One region of the Phycicoccus sp. Soil803 genome, then DNA from elsewhere that is predicted to be linked to it. Evidence: riboswitches for the same ligand, from Rfam matches in the RefSeq annotation. Region 1 holds a riboswitch; each other region holds the start of a gene.
The links. A riboswitch is a leader RNA that binds a small molecule or an ion and turns the genes downstream of it on or off. The one in region 1 is predicted to bind S-adenosylmethionine.
Positions count from the first base shown of each region.

Region 2: it holds a riboswitch for S-adenosylmethionine, as region 1 does, so the genes downstream of both, ASG95_RS13030 (homoserine O-acetyltransferase) here and ASG95_RS08185 (aminotransferase class V-fold PLP-dependent enzyme) in region 1, are expected to answer to the same signal.
Region 3: it holds a riboswitch for S-adenosylmethionine, as region 1 does, so the genes downstream of both, ASG95_RS13105 (bifunctional o-acetylhomoserine/o-acetylserine sulfhydrylase) here and ASG95_RS08185 (aminotransferase class V-fold PLP-dependent enzyme) in region 1, are expected to answer to the same signal.
Region 4: it holds a riboswitch for S-adenosylmethionine, as region 1 does, so the genes downstream of both, ASG95_RS22290 (putative leader peptide) here and ASG95_RS08185 (aminotransferase class V-fold PLP-dependent enzyme) in region 1, are expected to answer to the same signal.

Region 1 covers NZ_LMST01000001.1:1,784,325-1,788,954, reverse strand. Annotated here, with positions in the region: gene ASG95_RS08190 (DNA translocase FtsK) at 1-2,318, opposite strand, end outside; SAM riboswitch class IV at 2,700-2,812, shown strand; gene ASG95_RS08185 (aminotransferase class V-fold PLP-dependent enzyme) at 2,855-4,258, shown strand; gene ASG95_RS08180 (ribonuclease J) at 4,383-4,630, opposite strand, start outside.
Region 2 covers NZ_LMST01000001.1:2,837,013-2,841,642, forward strand. Annotated here, with positions in the region: gene ASG95_RS13020 (RNA polymerase sigma factor) at 1-241, opposite strand, end outside; gene ASG95_RS13025 (universal stress protein) at 499-900, opposite strand; gene ASG95_RS13030 (homoserine O-acetyltransferase) at 1,029-2,165, opposite strand; SAM riboswitch class IV at 2,183-2,293, opposite strand; gene ASG95_RS20930 (DUF4192 family protein) at 2,382-3,134, opposite strand; partial or broken gene ASG95_RS22435 (DUF4192 domain-containing protein) at 3,022-3,567, opposite strand; gene ASG95_RS13040 (YkvA family protein) at 3,734-4,117, opposite strand; gene ASG95_RS13045 (EcsC family protein) at 4,212-4,630, opposite strand, start outside.
Region 3 covers NZ_LMST01000001.1:2,856,188-2,860,817, reverse strand. Annotated here, with positions in the region: gene ASG95_RS13115 (hypothetical protein) at 1-272, shown strand, start outside; gene ASG95_RS13110 (hypothetical protein) at 272-1,519, shown strand; SAM riboswitch class IV at 1,568-1,683, shown strand; gene ASG95_RS13105 (bifunctional o-acetylhomoserine/o-acetylserine sulfhydrylase) at 1,838-3,157, shown strand; gene ASG95_RS13100 (hypothetical protein) at 3,232-4,539, opposite strand; gene ASG95_RS13095 (bifunctional 2-polyprenyl-6-hydroxyphenol methylase/3-demethylubiquinol 3-O-methyltransferase UbiG) at 4,544-4,630, opposite strand, start outside.
Region 4 covers NZ_LMST01000001.1:512,993-517,622, forward strand. Annotated here, with positions in the region: gene ASG95_RS02390 (response regulator) at 1-1,161, opposite strand, end outside; tRNA gene ASG95_RS02395 (tRNA-Phe) at 1,316-1,392, opposite strand; gene ASG95_RS02400 (NADP-dependent oxidoreductase) at 1,551-2,477, shown strand; SAM riboswitch class IV at 2,609-2,723, shown strand; gene ASG95_RS22290 (putative leader peptide) at 2,753-2,857, shown strand; gene ssuE (NADPH-dependent FMN reductase) at 2,990-3,565, shown strand; gene ASG95_RS02410 (ABC transporter substrate-binding protein) at 3,565-4,611, shown strand; gene ASG95_RS02415 (ABC transporter ATP-binding protein) at 4,608-4,630, shown strand, end outside.

The DNA of each region.
Region 1 (4,630 bases):
ACGACGAGCTCGGTGGCCTGCAGCAGCAGCTCGAGGTCGTCACCGATGTCGTCGTCCACCTGCTTCTTGGCGGCGACCACGGTGACGTCGTCGCGGTAGTCGGGCTTGAGCTGGCCGGTGACGTGCTTGACCACCTGCTGGATCTCCGACTCGGTGACCCAGGCGCCCTGCACGCGCATCGTCTTGGAGGCACCCATCGGCAGGAACAGCGCGTCACCCTGGCCGATCAGCTTCTCCGCACCGGGCTGGTCGAGCACGACCCGGCTGTCGGCGAGCGAGGACGTCGCGAACGCCATCCGCGACGGCACGTTGGCCTTGATCAGGCCGGTGACGACGTCCACGGACGGGCGCTGGGTCGCGAGCACGAGGTGGATGCCGGCGGCGCGGGCGAGCTGGGTGATGCGGACGATCGACTCCTCGACGTCCCGCGGTGCGACCATCATCAGGTCGGCTAGCTCGTCGACGATGACCAGCAGGTAGGGGTACGGGTGGATCGTCCGCTCCGACCCGGGCAGCGGCTTGACCTTGCCGGCCTTGACCGCCTTGTTGAAGTCGTCGATGTGCTTGAACCCGAACTGGGCGAGGTCGTCGTACCGGGTGTCCATCTCGCGGACCACCCAGGCCAGCGCCTCGGCGGCCTTCTTGGGGTTCGTGATGATCGGGGTGATGAGGTGGGGGATGCCCTCGTAGGCGGTGAGCTCCACCCGCTTGGGGTCGACCAGGACCATCCGCACCTCGTCGGGCGTCGCCCGCATGAGGATCGAGGTGATCATCGAGTTCACGAAGCTCGACTTGCCCGCGCCGGTGGCGCCTGCGACGAGCAGGTGGGGCATCTTGGCGAGGTTGGCGATGACGTAGCCGCCCTCGACGTCCTTGCCGACCCCCATGACCATCGGGTGCTCGTTGCCCCGCGCCGCCTGGCTGCGCAGGACGTCGCCGAGGCTGACCTTCTCGCGGTCGGCGTTGGGGATCTCGATGCCGATCGCCGACTTGCCCGGGATCGGGGAGAGGATGCGCACGTCCGCCGACGCGACGGCATACGCGATGTTCTTGGACAGTGCGGTGACCCGCTCCACCTTCGTGCCGCGGCCGAGCTCGACCTCGTAGCGGGTGACCGTCGGACCGCGGCTGAAGCCGGTGACCTGGGCGTCGATGTCGAACTGCTCGAGCACCTGGCTGAGCGACTCGACGACGCGGTCGTTGGCGGCGCTGCGGGTCTTGTGGGGCGAGCCGGGCTCGAGGATCGCGTTGTCGGGCAACGTGTAGGTGATGTCGCCGGCGAGCGCCAGCTGCTCCACGCGCTGCGGCAGCGGCGTCGTGGGCGGGGCCTCGAGGGCGGCCTTGACCTCGATCACGGGGCTCTTCGCCGGAGTCGACTCCGGGGCGAGGACGCCGGGACTGGTCGGGCGCTTCTCACCGGGACGGAACCGTCGGCCATCGGGGGCCACCAGGGCAGCCTGCTCGAACGCCTCGTCGCCCTCGAGCGGGCCCTCCGGGTCGATCACCCGGCGGCGACGCTTCGGCTTCTCCTCGGCGACCTCCTCGGGCGCGGAGGCTCCGTCGTCGAGGTGGCCACGGTGCAGGAGGTGGTCGCGCAGCTCGGTGAGGCGCGTCGGGATCATGTGGACCGGGGTCGCGGTCATGACCAGCAGGCCGAAGAAGCCCAGCATCAGCAGGATCGGCACGGTGCCGTAGACCGACACCGCCGCCTCCAGCGGGCTGGAGGCCAGGAAGCCGATGATGCCGCCACCGTCACGCATGCCGTCGGCGCCCTGGGGCGGGGTCGGGATGTCCGCGGCGACGTGGGCCAGGCCGGCGGCTGCGAACGCGAGCGCACCCAGGCCCACCCCGATGCGGGAGTTGGCCGAGTCCTCCTGCGGCGCGCGCAGGAAGCGGATGCCCAGGAAGAGCAGGGCGAGCGGCACGGCATACGCGACGCGCCCGAAGGTGCCCGCGACGACGGCGTGCACGATGTCACCGAGCGCGCCCTCGAAGGCCCACCACTCACGGGCGGCCACGAGGATCGACAGCCCGATGAGGAAGAACCCGAGCCCGTCACGGCGATGCTCGGGCTCGAGCTCACGGGCGCTGGTGCCGACCCGGCGCACGGCGCCACCGGCCACGTGCGCCATGCCCATCCAGGTGCCCCGGACCGCGCGCAGGGGCAGCGGCAGCCCGCCCCCCTTGGTCTTGCCACGGGCGGAGGTCTTGCGGGGTGCACTGGTCTTGCGGTTGGCGGGGCGTGTTGCGCTGCCCCGGCTCCCGGTCGAGCGCGACCCTGCTGCTGATCGTGCGGAGGTGGACGGACGTGTCGCCATGCTCCGCAGGCTACGCGAAGGTCACACCGGAAACACGCGTCACACGCGTATCACTGCCGGGCAATCTGCCCCGGCCGCCCCTCATCCGAACGGTCGACATCTGGTCGCGATTGGGTCGCACGGGCCGCTTTCCCCTTACCAAGAGGTGACCGCAGGTGACACGCTCAGCAGTGCGTCTGGCGGGGCCTGCGCCGACGACCAGCAATGGTCGTCGGCGCAGGCGCGCATCGAGGGGGAACCGGTCGCGGGGACCGGCCAGGCCGACCCCCCGCCAGGCCACGGAGCCGACCGCTCGAGTCCGCGCGGTCCATGTCTCAGATGACGGGAACCTGCGCCCACAGGGTGGCTCGTCCCCGTGTCGACGCCCTACCCTCGACACCAGGTCATGAGTGTCAGCGCGAAGCCCCGGCTTGCTGACCAGCAACCCTCCTCCGCGGTGGGGTGCTCCGGGTGACGACCGGGCCGTCTGCACCCGCAGCCGGCAAGCGCGGACCCGTGAGCACTCTCGGGTCCCACCCGGACCAGGAGCACCCCTCATGTCGATCGCGAGCACCCCGCCCCCCGCCTTCCGCCGGAGCGCGCCCCTCGCCCACGCCCGCACGCACCTGCGCCCCGTGCCGGACGCGCGCACGTGGGGCGAGGTCGGGCCGCTGCCCGCCGTCGTCTCCGAGGCGCTGCCGGTGCCGACCCTCGACGGCACGGTGGACTACGCCAACTTCGACCACGCCGCCTCGACCCCGGCCCTGGTCAGCGTCAAGGCAGCCGTCGACAGCGCGCTGCGCACCTACTCCTCGGTGCACCGCGGCAACGGCTGGGCCTCCCGCGTGACCTCCTCCTGGTACGAGCAGGCCCGCGCCGAGGTGCGCGCCTTCGTCGGGGCGCGCGAGGGCGACGAGGTCGTCTTCACCCGCAACAGCACCGACTCGTTCAACCTGCTGGCCCGCTGCCTGCCCCGCGACACCCACGTCTTCGTCTTCGAAACCGAGCACCACGCGGCCCTCCTGCCGTGGGCGCCCAAGCGGACCCACCGCCTCCCGGTGCCCGGGAGTGTCGGCGACGCGGCGGTCCTGCTGCGGACGGCGCTGCGTGAGCACCCCGGCCGGCACAAGCTGGTCGTCCTCGCTGGTGCCTCCAACGTCACCGGCGAGATCTGGCCGATCCGCGAGCTCGCGGCGATCGCGCGCCGCGGTGGTGCCCGGGTCGTCCTCGACGCGGCGCAGTACGCCCCGCACCGCCCGGTCGACCTCGACGACCTCGGCGTGGACTACCTGGTGCTGTCGGGGCACAAGCTCTACGCGCCCTTCGGCGCCGGGGTGCTGGCCGGCCGGGCCGACTGGCTCGACGCGGCCGCCCCCTACCTGGCCGGCGGCGGGGCCACCAAGGCGGTGACCACCCGTGGGGTCGTGTGGCAGGACGGTGCGGCCCGCCACGAGGCCGGCAGCCCCAATGTCATCGGCGCGGTCGCCCTCGCCGCGGCCTGTCACAGCCTGCGGTCGCACGCCGAGGCGATCGAGGCCCACGAGGCCGCCCTCGGGAAGCGACTGCTCGACGGCCTGGCCGCCATCGACGGCGTCGAGACCTACTCGCTGTTCGCGGCCGACCACGAGCGGGTGGCCGTCGCGACCTTCACCGTCGACGGCGTCGAGTCGTCGCTGGTCTCCGCCGCCCTGTCCGCAGAGCACGGGATCGGCGTCCGGGACGGCAAGTTCTGCGCGCACCTGTGCGTCGACGCCCTGCTCGACGACCCGTATGCCGCGGCGTCCACGACCGCGGTCCGCGCCAGTGTCGGCCTGGCCACGACGGCCGAGCACGTCGACCGGCTGCTCGCCGCCGTGGCCGAGCTCGCCGAGCACGGCCCGCGGGCCGAGTACGTCGAGGGACCGCAGGGCTGGGTGCCGGTCAACGACCCGCGCGCCCTGGACGTCGCCCGCCCCTGGTAGCCGCCCCCGCGGCATACCTAACCTCATCTTTATCGGGTGACCCGATAAACGTCGGCTTCACCCCGGAACCGTTCCGTGGTGAAGCCGGCGTTTGTCCCTAGACCCGATAAAGGTGATTCGCGGGCTAGGCCTGGATGACGACCGGGATGATCATCGGGCGGCGCCGGATCTTGCCGCCGACCCAGCCGCCGATGGCCCGGCGCATGACCTGCTCGAGCTGGTGGGAGTCGGTGACGCCGTTGCCGGTCGCCTCCGCCAGCGCCTGCTCGATCTTGGGACGCACCTGGCTGAAGATCTCGTCGTCCTCGGCGAAACCGCGTGCCTGGATCTCCGGGCCCGCCGCGATCTTGCCGGTCGCGGCGTCGATCACGA
Region 2 (4,630 bases), 1.1 Mb from region 1:
TCGCAGCCACCGCACGCGAGGCGGTCGCCGAGTCGAGGGTCACGTGGATCCCCTGCTCGTCCAGCGAACGCAGCACGGCCTTCATCCTCTTCGGGGCGATCTCGGCCCCCTCGAGGGCGTCACGCAGCTGCGCGCTGTCCACGGAGCCGTTGGTACGGCCCTGCTTGAGCAGCTTCTGCAGCGCGGGGTGGGAGAACTCCTGGGGGAGAGACGGTGCGGGGCTCGCAGCCTTCTTGGACACAGGCGACACGGACTACCTTTCGTCGCGGACTCGCGGCACGGCGCACGTCATCACAGCCATGCTTTGAGGGGATGTCTGTGACAACAACGGCGGGAGTGGAAGTATTGCGGAGACCGCTCGGGCTGACCCGTCGAGACCTCGTTGGTGACATTGTAAAACGAGATGCCCCCAGATCCCGCATCGGCGCCACGGATGACGCCGATGGTCGCGGCGACACCGGTGGTCGACGGCAGGAGCGGGCCGATCGGACTGCTTGGTCAGTCGTCAGCCTTGACGGCCAGCACCGGGCAGGAGGCATCGAGCAGGATGCGCTGGGCGTTGGAGCCCAGGATCAGCTTGCCGACCGGGGTGCGTCGACGCAGCCCGATGACGATGAAGTCGGCGTTCTCCTCCTCGGCGACCGCGATGAGGTCCTCGGCCGGTTCGTTGCCCCGCACCAGCTGGCGCACCTCGTGCTCCAGACCCTCCTCGTCGAGCTCGCCCTGGATGCGCCTGAGCTCGGTCTCGAAGCGGTTGGCCTCCTCACCGTCGAAGTCGCGCCCACCACGCTGGGAGTTGATGACGATGAGCTTCGACTTGCGAAGCAGGGACTCGTCAGCAGCGCGACGCAGGGCCGCGCGACCTTCCTTCGTCGGGACGTATCCAACAACGATGGCCACGGGGGACCTCCTACGGTCTCTTGGTCGGCCGAGATTCGGCCGGGGCACTGTCGACCGGAGCCTCGTTGCTCCGACCAGGTGCCTGAGCGGCGGCAGCCGCTGCGCCGACCGTACCGGAAATCCCCGGGTCAGGCAGGGCCAGCGAGCACCTTCGCCACGATCGCACCGACCTGCTCGATCTCGATCAGGAAGCCGTCGTGGCCGTAGTCGGAGTGGACCGTGTGAAGCGCCGTCCCGGGGACCGCGTCGGCGATCTCGTGCGACAGCCTCGGGGGGTAGAGCCGGTCCGAGTCGACGGCCACCACGACGAGGTCGGCGGTCACCCGCTCGAGCGCTGCCGCCACTCCCCCACGACCGCGACCGATGTCGTGCGAGTTCATCGCCTCGGTGAGGACCACGTAGGAGTTCGCGTCGAAGCGGCCGGCCAGCTTGCCGGCGTGGTGGTCGAGGTAGGACTCCACGGCATACCGACCGCGGCCACCCAGCGGGTCCTCGGATTGCTGCGGCTGGCGACCGAAGCGCTCGTGCAGCTCGAGCTCGCTGCGGTAGGTGACGTGCGCGATGCGCCGGGCGATCCCCAGCCCGGTCTCGGGCCCGGTGACGTGCTCGTAGTAGTCGCCGCCGTGGAAGTGCGTGTCGGCGCGGATGGCCAGCAGCTGGGCCTGGCACCAGCCGATCTGCTCCGCGGTCGCGTATGCCGTGCTGGCCAGCACGATCGCCGTGCCGACCCGCTCGGGGTGGGTGACGGCCCACTCGAGCGCACGCATGCCCCCCATCGAGCCGCCGAGGACCGTGTGCCAGCGGTCGACCCCGAGGGCGTCGGCCAGCAGGGCCTCGGTCTGCACCTGGTCGCGGACCGTGATGAACGGGAAGCGGCTGCCCCACGGCCTGCCGTCCGGCGCGGGGCTCGAGGGCCCGGTGCTGCCCTGGCAGCCGCCCAGCACGTTGGCGGCCACGACGAAGTAGCGGTCGGAGTCGAGGGGCTTGCCCGGCCCGACGAGGCCGTCCCACCACCCGGGGGTGGGGTGACCGGGACCGGTCGGCCCGTCGACGTGGCTGTCCCCGGTGAGGGCGTGCTCCACGAGGACGGCGTTGTCGCCGGCGGCGTTCAGCTCGCCCCAGGTCTCGTAGGCCACCCGGACAGCGGGCAGCACACCCCCGCGCTCGAGCTCGACCGCGCCGAGGTCGACGAACTGGCGTCGGCCGACCGGGTCGCCGTCCCGCCACGCCCCGGAGGTGGCCTGTGGTGGGGAGGTCGTGGTCATCGAAACTGCTCCTGTGGCGCTCGCGCTTGCCGCCCAGGTGAGGGTCGGCCGGGTCTTCACCCGGGGCACCCCACCGCGAGGAGGGTTGCCGCCCAGCAAGCCGGGGCTTGGCGCTGGGACTCATAACCTGCCGCTCATCATACGAGGCGGGCCCCCCGCTGTCCGCCGCGTCCGCTGCGTGGACGTGCGCACCGTCGGCCACCACGGCTCGCTCGCTCACCCCGCCCGTGCGTCGTCTCGAGCGACCCCGCCGCCCGGGCGGACCCCGAGATCGAGCATCCGCTCGAGCAGCAGCGCCAACCGGTAGCCGGGCGAGGCCTCCAGCGCGCGCTCCAGGCAGGTCCTCGCCAGCGCGCCGTCGCCCAGCCACCACGCAAGGTTCGCCAGCACCGTGAGCGGGGCCGCGGCATGCTCGTCGGGGACGGCCCTGACCAGGTGCTGGAGCCGGACCAGGTGTCGCCTCCCCGCCAGCGCCGCACCCTGGTCGCGACGATCGGTGTCCGGCCGAGGTAGGCAGGTGCGCACTGCATCGACCACGTCGGGCGACAGGCAGTCCGCAGGCAGCGACCCCGGGCACAGCCACGCCACCAGGGCGTCGCGGAGCTCGAGGTCCCGGAGGCTGTCGACGAGCAGCGCGACCTGGTCGGGACGCAACGCCTCCACCGTCAGCTGGTCGTCCCCGGTGCCCCGGAGCCCCAGCGCCAGAGCCCAGGCGGACAACGCCTCGAACCGGTGCGCAGCCCGGCCCAGGCCCCGGCCGTTGCCGGTGCGCTCGGCCCGGGCGGTGCCGTGGCCGGGCGGAGCGCCCGGCCCGGGCGGTCCGCTCGGCGCGGGCGGTCCGCTCGGCGCGGGCGGTCCGCTCGGCGCGGGCGGTCCGCTCGGCCACGGCAGCCGCCACGGGCCCGGCGCGATCGGGGTCTGCGGCCACCAGGGCCGCGAGCGCTCCCCGACCGGGCAGCGGCGCGACACCGATGCCGACGAACTCGGCCACCGCGGGCGTGTCAGCCGGTGCAGGGACCGGCGAACCACCGGCAGGACAGCACCCCGAGACGCAGTCGACGGCGAACCACCGGCCGTCCCGCACCACCACCCGGTCGAGCACCTGCACCCCCGCCCGGAGCAGGTGACCGCGGACCGCGTCGAGCGCAGGCCGGCCCGCGCCCCTGCGCGTCTCGTAGGCGACGAGCAGGACCGCATCAGGCTCCTCGTGCAGCAGCGGCGGGACCAGCATCCGCGACGCCTCGTCAGCCGTTGCAGCCGTGGGCAGGTCGACCCGCTCGACCAGGACGACGGCCCGGTCGCGGAGCGCGACGACGACCAGCGAGTCGTGCGGGTGGTAGCCGAGCTGGTAGGGCAGGACGGCGACGACGTCGCCGGGGCTGCGCAACCTGATGGAGTTCATGCGGCCCACCGTGCCCGTCCGTGCGGTCACCCGACACCGTCGTGCCGCAGCCCTGTGGACAGGACGGCTCAGGGCGCACCCCTGTGCACCGCGAAGGGGCGGTACGGCGCCGGATCCGCGCCGTACCGCCCCTTCGAGCCGCTGGGACCAGAGGCCCCGCGTCGCACTACCGCAGGACGTCGCCCTGGACGGTCTCGCGCGCGGCCGCGCCCTTGGCAGTCGGGTCCAGCCGCTCCCACGCGAGGAACGACTCGGTCTCGTTGACCACGGTCGCCGCGATCCACGAGACGACGACCGCGTCGTCGGCCAGCCCGAACACCGACAGGGCCAGCTCGGGGACCAGGTCGATCGGGGACACGACGTAGGCGACCGCCCCGAGGACCATCAGCAGCCGCCCGCGGGTGGTCCCGGCATACTCACCGCGGAAGGTGGCCGCGAACAGCCTGGGCAGGCTCATCAGACGTTCGCCCATGCCGGGCGACCCGGGACGGGTGGCGGTACGCACCGCGGTGGCGATGGTGCGCAGGGCACCGAATCGGTTCATGGGCATGGACGTCCTCCTTGCTCCCGGACGCCAGCTGGCCCGGACACGGTGCCAACGACCCGAGGGCCGTGGTGATTCCCACGCAGCGCCGCGAGCACGCTCAGATCCCGGTGTTCCTGCGGGGGAACTCGTGCCGGGCGTGGTCGGCGATCTTCTTGAGGAGGAACCCGTCGAGACCGGCTCCCAGGACGCCGCCGATGACCGGGACTCCCTTGCCGAACCTGGTCAGCGTCTTCTTGCCGGCGGTCGACAGCAGCCGGAAGCCGACCGCCTTGTTGACCACCATCATCGCCGGACCCGGCAAGCGCTGGGCCGCGAGGTTGGCGAGGCGTCCGGTCGAGGCCACGCCGGCCTTCTTGAGCAGGTCGTCGGCATCGGCCCCGACCAGGGTCAGCAGCACGGCCGAGCGGATCTCCGGCTGCTTGATGTCGTAGCCGCGCAGCGACGCGATGGCGGCCACCATGCGGGTCGCCACGACGTAGAACTCGACGACGTTGGCCGGCAGCGCGACGGGCAGCG
Region 3 (4,630 bases), 1.1 Mb from region 1:
CCGAGATCCTCGCCGACCTCGGCCGCTCCCTCACCGAGGTCGGCGCAGACCTGCAGTGGCAGGCGACCAGCGCCGCCGAGCAGGCGTGGGGGCTCGGTCCGGGCGACAGCGCCGGGGCCCTGGCGGCGGTGCTCGGGGACTTCGAGCACCAGCGCCAGGTGCTCGGCCGCGAGCTCGACGACCTGGCGGGTTGCGTCACCGACGCCGGACGGCTCTACGCCGAGGTGGAGCTCGAGGTCGGCGGGTGGCTCGACCCGGCAGCTGAGCAGTGATGGTCCTGCGGGCGCTGGACGGCGACCCCGCGACCGTGCGGGCGCTGGCCGACCGACTCCAGGGTCAGAGTGAGCTGCTCCTCACCCGCGCCGAGATCCTGCGCGGGCTGGCCGGTCCCGACGTGAGCTGGGACAGTCCGGCGGGGGAGGCCTTCGCCACGCGCTCGCACGCCGCCGCCGCCCTGCTGGTCTCGGTGGGTCGCCGGCACGGCGTGTCCGCAGCGGCCCTGCGTCCGCTGGCTGCCGCCCTCGAGCACGCCCAGCAGGTGGTCGGTGCGGCCGTGGCCGAGCACACCATCGCCCATCCGCGGGCGGTGGCCCTCGGCACCGCCCGCGTCGAGGCCGAGCAGTCCGCCGACCCCGCGCAGCGCGCGACCGCCGGGGCGCTGCACTGCCGGGAGGTCGCCGAGCTCGAGCGGGCGCAGGACGCCGAGCGCCGGCACGCCGAGGCCTGGCGCCAGTTCGACGAGGCCGACCGCCGCTGTGCCGCGGTGCTCCGCCAGCTCGTCGAGGACGGGCTCGCCGACTCACGCGTCTACGACGCCCTGACCGGGCTGAGCCGAGCCGCCGGCGGGGTCGAGGGCATGGCGGGGTCGATCGCGCTGGTGCCCACGCCGGCCACCAAAGCCGTCGGGGTGGTTGCCGGGGCCGCCGGGGCGACGAGGGCGCTCACCGACACGGCGGTGAAGGTGGCCTACGGCGACGGCGACTGGACGTCGATCGGCCTGTCGGCGACGGCGATGGCCACCGGTCGGGCGTCGGCGGTGCTCAAGCGGGGTGCGCTCGCGACCAACCCCGCGGCCCGGGCGGCGGCCACCCGCACCGAGCGCCGCCTGCTGCGTCACACCACCAGTGAGCGGCTGAGGCTCGCGGCGGTCGCAGAGCTCCGCCAGGTGGGCCGCACCGGAGGCAAGCGCCCGCTGCGCCCGTTCCGGCCGACCCGCACCCTCTCCACGGCGAGCTCGCCCACCGCGGCCGCCCACTGGCTCGCCGAGCAGGTGGCAGGACGCGCCCAGCACGCGGTGCGGGTCCGGTGGCTCGACGACCTCGCGCTCGCGACCCGCGACCCCGCGCGCTCGCGCACCATGCTGCTGGGTGGGTGGAGCGCTGAGGCGGCGTCGGGAGGCGTGGGCGGGGCGGAAGCGCTGCGCGACCATCTCCAGGGCGAGGAGGAGGACGAGGCGAAGCGGCTCCGTGAGGAGCGCTCCGGCGTTCCGGGTGCGTCGGATCCACATCGTCCGCGATGAGAGATGGGTATGCCGGGCGCTCACCGCCGCGGCGTACGCTCCCGAGTAGGTCATGAGTGTCAGCGACAAGCCCCGGCTCGCTGGCCGGCAACCCTCCTCCGCGGTGGGGTGCCCCGGGTGAAGACCTGGCGGACGGCACCGGTTGCCGGCCGCAAGCGCGGGAGACCCACCACGTGTCCCGCACCGTCTCCGGCGGTGTCGCCGGTGCACCCTCAGCGGAGGTGGCACCAGCAGCTCGGTCAGCCAGTCTCGATCGGGACCCACCGGCATACGGGCCCCGACGTCGCAGCGCGGCACACGAGAGTGAAGGAACTTCAGATGAGCTCCACCAACTGGTCGTTCGAGACCCGCCAGGTCCACGTCGGACAGGAGCCGGACGCCGCCACGGGCGCCCGCGCCCTGCCGATCTACCAGACCACGTCGTACGTCTTCAAGGACACCGAGCACGCGGCGAACCTGTTCGCGCTCAAGGAGTTCGGCAACATCTACACCCGCATCATGAACCCCACGCAGGACGCGGTCGAACAGCGCGTCGCCTCGCTCGAGGGTGGTGTCGGCGCGCTCCTGGTCGCCTCGGGCCAGGCCGCCGAGACGCTCGCGATCCTCAACATCGCGGAGGCCGGCGACCACGTCGTCGCGAGCCCCAGCCTCTACGGCGGCACCTTCAACCTGCTGAAGCACACACTGCCGAAGTTCGGGATCGCGGTGACCTTCGTCGAGGACCCCAACGACATCGCCTCGTGGAAGGCGGCGGTCCAGCCCAACACCAAGCTGTTCTTCGGCGAGACCATCTCCAACCCCAAGTCGGAGGTCCTGGACATCGAGGCCGTGGCGGCCGCGGCCCACGAGGCCGGCGTCCCCCTCGTCGTGGACAACACGATCGCCACGCCGTTCCTCATCCGGCCGCTGGAGTGGGGTGCCGACATCGTCCTGCACTCCGCCACCAAGTACCTCGGCGGGCACGGCACCTCGATCGCCGGGGTGATCGTCGACGGCGGCACCTTCGACTTCGGCGCCGACCCGGAGAAGTTCCCCAACTACAACACGCCGGAGGAGAGCTACCACGGGCTGGTCTTCGCGCGGGACCTCGGCGTCGGCAGCCCGTTGGGCGCCAACCTGGCCTTCATCCTCAAGGCCCGGGTGCAGCTGCTGCGCGACCTCGGTCCGGCGATCTCGCCGTTCAACGCCTTCCTCATCGCCCAGGGCATCGAGACGTTGAGCCTGCGCCTCGAGCGGCACCTCGAGAACACCCACAAGGTGGCGGCCTTCCTCCAGGGACACGAGCAGGTGGAGCAGGTCGTCTGGGCCTCGCTGCCCGACCACGAGTCCTATGCCAAGGCGCAGAAGTACACGCCGCGTGGCGCCGGTGCCGTGCTCGCGTTCGAGATCGCCGGCGGGGTCGAGGCGGGTCGCCGGTTCGTCGAGTCGCTCGTCCTGCACAGCCACGTCGCCAACATCGGTGACGTGCGGTCGCTCGCGATCCACCCGGCGTCGACCACCCACTCGCAGGGTCCGGACGGCGACCGGCTCAAGGCCGGCGTCACGCCCGGGCTGGTGCGCCTGGCCGTCGGGATCGAGCACATCGACGACATCATCGCCGACCTCGAGCAGGGCTTCATCGCCGCCAAGGGCGCCTGAGGTCGGCGACTCAGCCGCTGCCATGACGGTGCCCGCCACCCCGAGGGGTGGCGGGCACGGTCGTGGCTCGGTCGTCAGCTGCCGGTGGTGGCGGGTTTGCGGCCACCGGCCAGGTCGGCGTAGGCCGACCGGTCCCAGGTGTGCCGGAAGTTGGGGTCGGGGTGCCGCCACCCGGCGCCATAGAGCCGCTCGAGGTAGACGAGCGGGTTGCGGGGCAACGGGCAGGTGACGCCCATCAGGGGAGCGCTCGAGGCCGGGAACATCATGTCCCTGGTGAGCGCCCCGCGGGCGCCCGGGTACCAGGACACGACGTCGCCCTCGAAGAGCCCGACGAAGACGTCGACGTGCTTCGCGCCCGGCTTGCGCACGTGGCGGTGCGCCGAGAAGTTGCCGGTCACGGTGAACCCGAGCGGCCGCAGGTGCTGCTCGACCAGGGCGAGGCCCTCGGCCAGGGTGCTGGCCTCGTGGGGGTCGAAGGCGATGATGATGTCGAGGTCGTCGTCGTGGGGGATCAGCGCGCCGTCGCGGACGACGGAGAGCGCCGCCCCGAACCCGAAGCAGACGTGCGGGGTGAGGCTGGCCAGCGCGTCGGTGATCTCGACGGCCGACCCGATGTAGCGGACCTTCTCCTGCTCGGTCCAGAACCGGAAGCACCGCTGCGGGCCATGCACGGTCCACTCCATCGCCCGGTCGGCGAGGAGGGCGTGCGTGACCACGGTGCGGAAGGCCGAGCGCTGCTGGTCGGGCACGTCGGTGAGGGCGTCGAGGGCCTTGCGGGCCTCCTCGTAGAAGCCGCCGAACGTGTCGCCGAGGATCGGCAGCAGGGCGCTGAGCTCGGGCGACGCGCCGTTGCTGGCGGGCGCGGCGAGGGTCTGGCGCAGCTGGTCCACCCGGGCGAGGTGGTCGTAGACGACGACCCACCCGTCCGGTCCCTCGACGAGCACCCGGACCCCCCGGAGCCGCCGTGCGGTGGACCCGGAGACGTTGCGCAGGCGCACCCGCCGCAGGTCGACCGGCTTCTTGAAGGACAGCTCCACCCACCCCGGGCTGTCGGCGCCGGTGTGCAGGGCGGTGCCGGACGGGTGCTCGACGTCGAGCAGTCGCACCGAGTTGAAGGCGTCGCCGAAGTTCTTGTGCCAGCTGCTCGTGGTCACCTTGGCGTCCCGTCGCCCGACCGAGCCCTTGGTGGTGTCGACGCCCAGCGACTGCAGGTGCAGGAACTGCTCGTGGGCACCCTCGACCCGCAGCCGACGGATGCCGTCATGGGCGAGCTGCAGGTCGAGCAGCCCGTCCGGGCCGATGACGTCGAGGTCCGGGAACAGGGCGCGGCCCGCCCGGATGATGTCCTCCAGGTCGGCCAGGGGCTGGGCACCGGCGGTCATCGGCTCAGACCCGGGTGAAGAGCTCGCGGGCGCAGTACGCGTCGTCCTGGCGGTACTTGGCGAAGCCGAACCCCTCGGTGGCGTAGGTGAC
Region 4 (4,630 bases), 1.3 Mb from region 1:
GACGATGACGCAGGCGGCCCGGCCCTCGGCCACGACGGGCGCCGCCACGAGGCTCGTGCCCTCGGTCGTGAGCGAGGCGTGGGGGGAGCGCGAGCGGACCGCTTCGTGGGCCAGTCGTTGGGCCTCCACGAGGTCCTCGTCCGGGACCGGGCGCGTGTCCGCGAGGACCGGGACCAGGTTGTCGTCCGCGTCCACGACCCAGGCGGCCACCGACTGCCACCCGGTGTGGGTCGTCACCAGCCCGACGATCTGCGGGATCACCTCGGCGAGCGTGGTGGCCTCGTTGGCGGCGGTGGCCATCGCGGTCAACAGCGCCAGGGCCTGCTCGGCGTCCTTGGTGTCGGTGATGTCCTGCGACGTGCCGCCCATGCGGATGACCGCGCCGGTTTCGTCGGTGCCGACCTGGCCGCGGCCCCTGATCCACGCGATCGAGCCGTCTCCCCGGAAGATCCGGGCGTCGAACTCGAACTGGCCATCCCCCTCCAGAGCCCCTTGGACCGCGTTGGCTGCCACGTCGCGGTCATCAGGGTGCATCCGGTCGAGGAAACCCTGGTAGTTGGGCACAAAGCTCTCGTCGGGGGTGACGCCGTAGATCCGGTAGAGCTCGTCCGACCAGGTGACGACGTCGTTGACGACGTCCCACTCCCAGCTGCCGATCTTGGCGATCCGCTGGGCTTCGGCGAGCTGGGTCTCGCGGCGCTGGAGGGTGTCGATGAGGCGACGCTGGTGGCTGTACTCCGTCACCCGGTGCAGCCACCCGACGTGGTGGCCGTCGTCGTCGTTGATGGGGGTGTGGCTGACCAGGGCCCAGAACCGCTCGCCGTCCTTGCGCAGCAGGCTGCACTCGAGGTTGCTGCCGCTCTCGCGGCTGGTCTCCAGGTCCTTCAGGTGGTGCTCGAACTGTGCCTGGCCCTCCTCGTCGAGGGTCTCGAACACCGACAGCCCCGGCATCTCCTCGGGGGAGCGACCGAGCATCGCCGCCATGCGGGCGTTGGCCAGCACGGTGTGACCTTCGTCGTCGAAGACCCAGAGGCCGTCCGGCGACGCCTCGACGAGCCATCGGCTGAGGTCGCCGAGGCTGCTGACGTGGCGGAGGTCCCGGAGGTCTCCGATATCGGCGCCGGGGGACGCGCCGAGGTGGCCGAGCTGTGGATCCTGCACACAGCGAGTTTGCTGCATCTGCCTGTGGAAACCCACTCGAACACTCGATTCGCCCTACATGGGGCTCATCGCGCCAGCGCGTCCGGCGTCCGTTCGGGGCCGTGGGCACACAGAGAAGCCGCAGTGCCAGCGATGTGCTGACCTGCGGCTTCGGTGGTGGCCAGGGGCGGGGTCGAACCGCCGACCTTCCGATTTTCAGTCGGACGCTCGTACCAACTGAGCTACCTGGCCGTGTCGCACGTCCGTGGCGGCGGACATGCGATCGCGGCGGCCTCGTGCCGAAGCCCGGGTGACCGTCGCGACTGCAGGATCATAGCCGATCGCCCGGGCTAACTCACACCCGGGTGCATTCGCGGAATACCCGCGTGTGCAACGAAGTTGCGCTGGGCATGAAGGCAATCACCTACGCCGAGTACGGCGACCCCGACACCCTCCAGCTCACCGATGTGCCCGACCCCAAGGTCGGTCCGGGTGAGGTGCTGATCCGTGTCCGCAGCGCGAGCGTAAACCCCGTCGACTGGAAGGTGGCCAAGGGTTACCTCGACGGACTCCTGGTCGTGAGCTTCCCCGCGATCCCCGGCTGGGACGTCGCCGGAGTCGTCGAGGCCGTGGGTCTCGACACCCCCGAGTGGTCCGTCGGTGACGAGGTGATCGCCTACGCCCGCAAGGACTGGGTGCAGGGCGGCACGTTCGCCGAGCTCGTCACCGCACCGGTGCGCACCGTCGCCCGCAAGCCGAAGTCACTCGACTGGCACCAGGCCGCCGGGCTCCCGCTCGCCGGCCTCACGGCATACCAGCTGCTGGCGCGGTTGGGGCTCAGGGAAGGCGAGACCGTGCTGGTCCACGCCGCCGCAGGCGGTGTCGGCCTGTTCGCGGTCCAGATCGCCCGCGCGCTCGGTGCGCGCGTCATCGGCACCGCCTCCGAGGGCAACCACGAGTTCCTTCGTGGGCTCGGTGTCGAGCCCGTGTCGTATGCCGATGGGCTGGCCGAGCGGGTCCGTGAGCTGGCGCCCGACGGCGTGGACGTCGTGGCCGACTTCGTCGGCGGCGTGCTGGAGACCACCCAGGCGGTCCTCAAAGACGGTGGCCGACACGGGTCCATCGCCGACGGGACCGTGGCCGAGGCCGGTGGCATCTCCGCGTGGGTGCGGCCGAACGCCGAGGACCTGACCGCGCTGGGCGACCTCGCCGACGACGGCAAGCTGACCGTGCCCGTGGCGGAGGTGTTCCAGCTGGCCGATACGCCGAAGGCCTTCGAGCTGAGCCAGACCGGTCACGTGCGCGGCAAGATCGCCATCGAGGTCAGCACTGCCTGAGCTCGGCCGAGACTTCGAAAAGGGCGTCCACGCATGCGATTTCGTGCGTGGACGCCCTTCGTCGTCCCAGCATGCGAGAGCAATATCCTACTTATTTGATAGGTAATACCTGAGGGGCTACCTTCATCTCAGGTCACGAGTTCCAGCGCACAGCCCCGGCTTGCTGGACGGCAACCCTCCCACTCGCGGCGGGGTGCTCCGGGTGAGGACCTGGCGACAATCGCACGGTTGTCGCAAGCGCGCGGCTCTCGGGCCTCCACGAGGACGGAAAACCCATGAAGGACAACGGATCCAGGCAGCGAGCCGATCGCTCCTGCCACCGTGTCCTGCGCAGGCACGTCGACCTGCTCAGGGTCTCCAGCGCGCTCTGTCACCACTGACGCGTCTCCTCGACTCTCGGCGCCCGTCGTTGCATCCAGACGACGGCCTCTGACGAATCCTGCTCTCCCGCAACGGTTCTGCGCATCCCGCCGCAGGACCGGTGATGACCTATGCCCGAAAGGACCTGTCCCATGGCTGTCATAGCCACCATCTCCAGCAGTCCCAACCGAACGTCCAAGACCGACGCCGTCCTCACCGACATCGCCCGCCAGCTGCAGCGAGCGGGCCACGTCGTCGTCCCGGTCGTCCTGCGCGACCTCCCCGCCGAGCCGCTCCTGCGCGGCAACGCCCACGACCCCGACATCGCCCGCGCCGTCGCGGCCCTCGAGGCGGCCGACGCGGTCGTGGTCTCGACCCCGGTCTACAAGGCGGCCTATGGCGGTCTCCTCAAGACCTTCCTCGACCTCCTCCCGCAGTTCGCCCTGCGCGGCAAGGTGGTCCTGCCCGTGGCGACCGGTGGCACCCCGGCGCATGTGCTCGTCGTCGACTACGCCCTGCGCCCCGTGCTGGCGAGCCTGGCTCCGAGCAGCATCACCCCCGGCTGGTTCGTCCTCGCGGACCACGTCACCCTGGTGGAGGGCGGCGAGGTGCTCATCGACGAGGTGGCCCACCGTCCGCTTCGCGAGGTGACCGCCGTCTTCCTCGACACGGTGGCCGGCCGTTCGCTCGTCGCCGCAGGTGCCGAGCCGCGTGAGGCGGTGGCCTGATGCGCACCACATATCGTTCCTCCCTCCCGCACCGCCCGCTCGTGGCGTTGGCGTCCGGAGTCCTGCCGCTCACCCTCGTGGGGGCCTGCGCGCTGCCCTCGAGCGAGGCGAGCACCGAGAGCAAGGGCCCGGTGACCGTGCGATACCAGGGCTCGGCCAACGCGGTCGGGCTGCAGGAGCTCGCGGCCGACCTCGGCTACTTCCCGACCATCAGGCTCAAGTGGGTCGGCAACACCACCAGCGGTCCCCAGGACATCCAGTCGGCAGCGACCGGCCAGACCGACGTCGGCGGTGCCTTCTCCGGCGCGGTCGTCAAGCTCATCAAGGCCGGGGCGCCGGTCAAGGCCGTCGTGAACTACTACGGCGAGGACGCCAAGTCCTTCAACGGCTTCTACGTCAAGGAGGACAGCCCGATCCGCACCCCGCGGGACCTGATCGGCAAGAAGATCGCGGTCAACACCCTCGGCGCGCATGCCGAGGCAGTGATTGACACCTACCTGAAGAAGAACGGGCTGACGCCACAGGAGATCGACCGCGTCCAGCTCGTGCCGCTGCCGCCCAACGACACCGAGCTGGCCGTCCGGCGGGGGCAGGTCGACGTGGGCACGCTCTCCGGGGTCCTCCAGGACCACGCCATCGCCACGGGCGGGCTGCGCTCGCTCTTCAGCGACTACGCCCTCTTCGGCGCCTTCAACGGCGGGCAGTACGTGCTTCGTGACGACTTCATCGCGAAGCACCCTGCCGCCGCCAAGGAGTTCGTCACCGGGGTCGCGAAGGCGATCGAGTGGGAGCGCAGCACCCCTCGCGCGGAGGTCATCGCCCGGTTCACGAGCATCATCGAGAAGCGTGCACGCAACGAGAAGACCGACAACCTCAAGTACTGGAAGAGCGTAGGGATCCCCAGCAAGGGCGGCGTGATCAGCGACGAGGACTTCACCCGCTGGGAGCCGTGGCTGGTCGACAGCGGCATCCTCACCGCGGGTGAGCTGCAGCCGAGCAAGCTCTACACCAACGAGTTCAACGAGCTCGCCCAGGACGCGTCATGAGCGCGCACATCGAGCTCAG